Regions from separate parts of the Streptococcus sp. 4094 genome, predicted to be linked through region 2. Evidence: riboswitches for the same ligand, from Rfam matches in the RefSeq annotation. Region 2 holds a riboswitch; each other region holds the start of a gene.
The links. Region 2 has a riboswitch for thiamine pyrophosphate ahead of HT721_RS03510 (thiamine-binding protein). Riboswitches for the same ligand answer to the same signal wherever they lie in the genome.
Positions count from the first base shown of each region.

Region 1 (2,204 bases), on a different contig from region 2:
ATCTCATCAATATTATCCACACCAGCACTATCTACTCCTTTAGATGCCACATTTATCCCTACTAAAGAAGCAATCTCTCCAGCATTCCCCCTAATCGCAGCTAGTTTGTAATTGTTGATTAAATCATCTGCTACTTTTTTTCTATATTCTCCTGCTCCACAGGCTACAGGATCTAAAACTGCTGGGACATTATATTTCTCTGCAATTTTCAGAGCAGCTTGGTATAATTTCCAATTATCATCCGTTAAAGTCCCAATGTTAATCAATAATCCTCCAGCATATTTTAATAGATCTTCTAAGTCTGCTGGGTACTCGCTCATAGCTGGTGAGGCACCCAGTGCTACTAATCCATTTGCTGTGAAATTTTTTACTACATCATTGGTTATGCAAATGACCAAAGGTGCTTTTTCTTTTAATAATTTTAAACTTGTCATATTGAATTCCTTCCTTTTCACTTTATACGATCTATTGATTTCGATTTATCTCTATCTTTAGTTGAGAATTTTTTTCAGTTACATTGAATGATTTACCTCATCAAATTTGTAAATATCCTAAACTTTCTCTAGGCGTCATAACCAATATCAAAAAAGGCTAATTCTAAAGCGACCGCTTGATTCCAGCGTTGCTGAAGTTCTGTCAAATCTTCTCGACCTTTCCCGACACGATTGAGTTCGTCAACCAGAAATTGAACCCACTCTGCAAAGAAAGGACCTCTGTGGAGATTGATCCATTCCGAATGAATATAGGCTTCAGGTAGAGCCAAATCTTTAGAACCCCAGTCTAAATAGAGACCTTCTGCAATGACCAGCATGACCAAAAGATGAGCATAGTCTGATGAAGCCACTGCCGAATACATCAGATCCTGAAAGGCTTTTGTTACAGGGTGCAAGCTCACTTCCAGATAGTCATTCTCAGATACTTTTAACTCTTTGAAAGCCTTTTGGAAATAACCGTCTTCATCTGCTTCAAGAAAGCCTAGTTGCTTGGCAAAACGAAGCTTGGATTCAATCTGGTCTGCGTGGGCTACGCAGGCACCCAGCATGGATAAGAAGGCATCAAAGAAGTGATAATCTTGAATTAGGTAGTCTTTTAAGACCTTATTCTTAATTGTCCCTGCAAAAAGTTCCTTGACAAAACGATGATTGATTGCAGCCTGCCAATCCTTCTGACTATTTTTTAATAATTCTCCAACAGTCAAACCTGGCTCAAATGCATAAACCTGTGTTTCCATATTTATTTTTCCTCTCTTTACTCCTTAGTAATCAATAAAATACCAAGCAAAATCCTAGTTTCACTTGACCCTTTTAAAGAAAATCTAGGGCATTTGCAGAGAGCTACCTAAACAAACCTATCCAGTTTTATATAAACAAAAAAACTCCAATTACAATCAAGAATTAGAGTTGACTTACAAGATTTGATCGTTCATTTCGCCATACGAAAAAACGTTTCACATTTCCCTTCGCCAGTCTTAACTGTAGCAGGTTCAATGGGTATCATCTCAGCCTAAAGCACCCCAAATGTCTTTATTATTTAATTACTGCACCAGTATAGCAAAAAATGAAAGCTCTAGCAAGATATTTGACCGAAAAATATCTTTATATAGTTTTTGATAGCGATTTATTCTTCCAATACACGAAGAAAAACCTCCACATTCAGTGGAGGCAATCTCTTTTATCAATACAATTTTAAGTCACGTGGGTCAACTGGGAAGGTTGGGTTGTATGGATTGTGACGGAGCTTGAAGTGTTTGACATCTTCAATAGTCTGAGTTCCAGACAACTGCATGACTGTCTTCAATTCCGCATTCAAGTGTTCAAAGACTTGACGCACACCAACACTACCACCGAGAGCTAAACCATAGATAACAGGGCGACCAATAGCTACCAAGTCTGCTCCTGAAGCCAAGGCTTTAAAGACATGTTGACCACGACGAACACCAGAGTCAAAGACGATCGGCACACGTTTGTCAACTGCTTCTGCTACTTCTTGAAGTGAGTCGAAGGCAGCTGGTCCACCGTCGATTTGACGACCACCGTGGTTGGTTACCCAGATACCAGAAGCTCCTGCAGCAAGCGAACGTTCAACGTCCTCACGGCATTGTGGTCCCTTGACATACACAGGAAGTCCTGAGTATTCAGCGATAAATTCTACATCGCGTGGAGACAAGCGTTGTTTAGCTGATTTGTAAACAAAGTCCATTGATT
Region 1 covers NZ_VMMI01000034.1:61,083-63,286, reverse strand. The annotation lists gene thiM (hydroxyethylthiazole kinase) at 1-434, opposite strand, end outside; gene HT721_RS08210 (TenA family protein) at 563-1,231, opposite strand; TPP riboswitch at 1,438-1,526, opposite strand; gene lctO (L-lactate oxidase) at 1,675-2,204, opposite strand, start outside.
Region 1: linked by a shared signal. The riboswitch ahead of HT721_RS08210 (TenA family protein) and the one ahead of HT721_RS03510 (thiamine-binding protein) in region 2 are both predicted to bind thiamine pyrophosphate.

Region 2 (2,204 bases):
CAAGAACTGTCACAAGCGTTAAAAACACTTTCCATGTTTTCTTCATTCTAATTTCCTCTTTTCTTTTTTTGAAACATTCTAATTCTACGAACGTTTCCATTTAATAACATATTTTTCACTAATATCGACCAGCTTCATACCCAAAAGGCTGATAATCGATACCAGAATAATAATAGCGAACATGGTATCATACTGAAACAGTTTTTTGGACTGAATCATATAAACACCAAGACCCTCAAAGCCTCCTAACCACTCAGATACCACTGTTGTGATAAAGGCGTAGGAGACACTGACCCTCAGACCTGCATAAAAGTAAGGCAGACTGACTGGAATTTTAAAATGCCACAGGATTTGCCAAGGTTTGGCCCGCATCAGACTAAACAAGGTCAGCATATCCTTGTCGCAATGCCTAAAACCGTCCAAAATACTGACGATGATAGGAAAGGTTGTCGTCAAAATAATCAAGACAATCTTGGGCAGAATCCCATAACCTAGCCACAAGACCAAGATAGGAGCTATGGCAATGGTCGGAATGGTCTGAACAACCACCATCATAGGGTAAATCAGGTCATTGAGCCAAGTTAAACTATCCATAAGTACAGCCATGAGACAGGCAATCAAGACTCCCAAAATCAGTCCCAATAAAGCCACTCTCAAGGTCGCCCAGCTATGGTGCCAGAGAAATTCTCTGTCACGAACAAAGGACTGGAGAATTTCAAAAGGTGTCGGCAGGATAAACTTGGGGAGAAGTTTAAGAAAACCTGCTAACTGCCAGATTGACAAGACTCCCAGAAAGCCCAATAGACTAATGTGTCGTCTCAGTATACTTTTCAAGTTTCTCATCAATACTTAAAATCTCTCCTACATTTATTTTGACATTGGCAAAGACATTATCTGCCTCCTGCCCTGCCACTTCCAGCGCTTCTTTGAGAATACGCATGAGCTCATCAAACTCCCCTTCCAAGACCGTTTCAAATGGTGTCACCACCATCGTCACTTCTTGAACTTGCAGATAAGCAATGACCTGATCGATAACAGCTATCCGATCAATCCCCTGCGCTAGGGGTAAAACTTGCAAGGCAATGCTTGCTTTCATAAAAACCTCCTCTTCTCGTTTTCCTTTGACAAAAAGAAAAACCTTTGCCATATATGGAAAAGGTCAAGAATAGACTAAGTATCGTTCCCTACGCTGGCATTACCCAGATCAGGTGCGGTCGAAGTTTAACACTTCCTCTCAGACTGTACACAGACTCCCATATATTATATAGATATATGATAGCGCAAAATACAAAAAATGTCAAGGAAACTGCTTACAGAAAAGAGCAGGAAAAATTTCCTACTCCAATTTTCTATACTCGTTCTCCATCACTGTTTACTCTGTAGCCATCCACCGTCGTATTAACAGCTAAGACACCTGAAGAGTAAGAATAATACCACTTACCAGAAACTTGATACCAGCCTGTTTTCATTGCCCCTGAACTATCCAGATAATACCACGAGCCATTTTCCTTTAACCAGCCTGTCTGCATTTCACCAGATGATTTCAAATAATACCAACTAGAACCATCCTTCAACCAGCCTGTTGATTTAGAGCCATTTGATTTGAAATGATACCAACTACCATTTATTTTCTTCCAACCAACAGTTGAACTACTATTGGATCCATAGCTAGAGATGTTTCCTGATTGGTTCTGATAATTTTGTGAAGAAGTCACTCCCTCTAGCTGTATATAGCGACGACTTCCGTTATAAGCTGTATAACTCAACCACTTGTATCCATCTTTTTCGAGAATTTGATCATAATGAACCTTCTCCCCAGGATAATAGTAATCAATCGCAGTTGCGCTAGCTAGTGGCTGATTTTTGATAGCAGACTTAAACTTGAAATAATGTGTTCCTCCTGTTGAAGAAAGAACAGAATTACCTAGAGGATTTTTATTCACAGCCTCCAATTGAACATAACGATAGCTTCCGTTATAAGATATATAACTCAACCACTTGTACCCATCTTTTTCAAGTACCTGATCATAATGAACACTCTCACCTGAAGAATAATATGCAATTGAAGTTGCACTAACTAAAGGTTGATTTTTTATGGCTGCCTTATTCTTAAAATAATGAGTTCCTCCTGTAGAAGAAGGTTGACTATTGAATACTTTGCCACTACTTACTATATTACCCCCAGCCAAATCTTTAAAATGAAT
Region 2 covers NZ_VMMI01000011.1:70,145-72,348, forward strand. The annotation lists gene HT721_RS03500 (ABC transporter substrate-binding protein) at 1-46, opposite strand, end outside; gene HT721_RS03505 (ABC transporter permease) at 85-843, opposite strand; gene HT721_RS03510 (thiamine-binding protein) at 806-1,096, opposite strand; TPP riboswitch at 1,165-1,267, opposite strand; gene cbpD (choline binding-anchored murein hydrolase CbpD) at 1,350-2,204, opposite strand, start outside.

Region 3 (2,204 bases), on a different contig from region 2:
AAACGAGAAAGAATTTCAACAGTCAAAAGTTGAATATGTAGATTATGTTGGTGTTGGTCCTGTATTTGATACCCAGTCAAAAGATGATGCTGGTGGCGCTATAGGTTATGAAGGTCTTAAATTGATGAGAAAACTATTGCCACAAATGCCCTTAGTTGCAATTGGTGGGATACAGACGCAACATATTAAAGACATTATGAAGACCAATGTTGACGGTGTTTCAATCATTTCAGCAATATCGTATGCAAAAAATATAGAAAAAACTGTTCGAGAAATGAGTGAACAATAGGTATCTATCCTTGGATTCTAAGTAAGTGGAAGTTTTCCTTTTCTAAAAAGATATGTCCAGATTCAGTTTAAATAGCTAATCTATCAAACAAGACATTTGGTTTTTGCAAAAGAAAGATCTGCTGTCTTTGTGAGTGCAAGGCTGTATTTCCAGTTCAATTTCTTGAACTAGTATAAAATGTGTGTTATAATAATCATACAATTAAATAATAAAGACATTTGGGGTGCTTTAGGCTGAGATGATACCCATTGAACCTGATACAGTTAAGACTGGCGAAGGGAAATGTGAAAAGTTTTTTTCGTATGTCGAAAAGAACGGTCTAATCTTGTAAGCTAAACTCTAATTCCTATCTGTAATTAGAGTTTTTTCTTTTACGAAACTGGATGAAGGTGCTATAAAGCCTTTTGGTAGCTCACCTTGAGCACCCCACTTTTCTTTAAAAAAGGAGTTTTTTTATGTTGAAAAAATGGCAGTTAAAAGATGTTATCTTGCTTGCTTTCTTGTCTATCTTTTTTGGTGGGGTTTTCGTTGGTTCAGGATATGTGTATAATATTCTCAGCCTACTCTTAACACCTCTTGGTTTACAGGCTTTTGCCAATGAAATCCTTTTTGGACTCTGGTGTATGGCTGCGCCCATTGCTGCCATCTTTGTTCCGAGAGTCGGAAGTGCAACGATTGGAGAAGTGCTAGCTGCGCTTGCTGAAGTCCTTTATGGTAGCCAATTCGGTCTAGGTGCCCTTTTGTCCGGCTTGGTTCAAGGTTTGGGAAGTGAACTTGGTTTTATCGTAACTAGAAATCGCTATGAAAGTTGGCTCTCTCTAACTGCTAATAGTATTGGGATTACGCTTGTTAGCTTTATCTATGAATACATTAAGTTAGGTTACTACGCCTTTTCACTTCCGTTTGTCCTTTCCTTGCTTGTGGTACGTTTTATTTCTGTTTATTTCTTCTGTACCATCTTGGTTCGTGCCATTGTCAAACTCTATCATCAGTTTGCAACTGGAGGAAAGGCATAGATGGGTCTGGAATTACGGGAGATTCAGTCCCCAATTTTTTCGGAACCGATTGATTTTACTTTTCATGAGCAATCCTTTACCTTGTTAGTTGGGAGCAGTGGTTCAGGAAAATCGAGTCTCTTTCAAATGATTGCCCAAGTCAGTTCTCTTCCCTATAGCGGTCAAGTCCTGATAAACGGGAGCGAGGTCAGTCAGCTTTCTATCATCGAACGTATCCAGACGGTTGGTATTCTATTTCAAAATCCCAATCATCAATTTACCATGGAGAGCTTGTTTGAGGAGTTGATTTTTACCTTGGAAAATATTGGGCATCCCGTTCAGGAAATGGATTCTAAAATAGCAGAGGTTGTCCAGCAATGTCGTTGCAAGGACATCTTGCACCGTCCCATCCATCACTTATCAGGTGGAGAAAAGCAAAAGACGGCCTTGGCTGTTCTCTTTGCTATGAATCCTAGGGTCTATCTATTGGATGAACCTTTTGCTTCCATTGACCGCAAGAGTAGGATAGAGATATTGGAGATTCTAAAAGAGTTGGTCTCTAAGGGGAAGACAGTTATTTTGTGCGACCATGATTTAACGGACTATGAAGCCTATATAGACCATATGGTAGAGCTAAGAGACGGACAACTAAGGGAAGTGTTTCAAATCCCTTCCTCTGAGATGACACAGGTTACTTCAAAGGAAGTTGCTTCTAGCCCGGAACTATTCCATATGGATCGAACGACTTGTGAGCTTGGTAATCGCCCCCTCTTTTCGATTGTGAATTTTACATTTTACCAAGGAATTTCCTGTATTTTGGGTGATAATGGTGTTGGGAAATCAACTCTCTTTCGCTCCATTCTTCAATTTCAAAAGTATAAGGGGCGCATTACTTGGAAGGGGACAGTCCTGAAAAAGAA
Region 3 covers NZ_VMMI01000034.1:63,978-66,181, forward strand. The annotation lists gene thiE (thiamine phosphate synthase) at 1-289, shown strand, start outside; TPP riboswitch at 499-587, shown strand; gene HT721_RS08225 (ECF transporter S component) at 745-1,305, shown strand; gene HT721_RS08230 (ABC transporter ATP-binding protein) at 1,306-2,204, shown strand, end outside.
Region 3: linked by a shared signal. The riboswitch ahead of HT721_RS08225 (ECF transporter S component) and the one ahead of HT721_RS03510 (thiamine-binding protein) in region 2 are both predicted to bind thiamine pyrophosphate.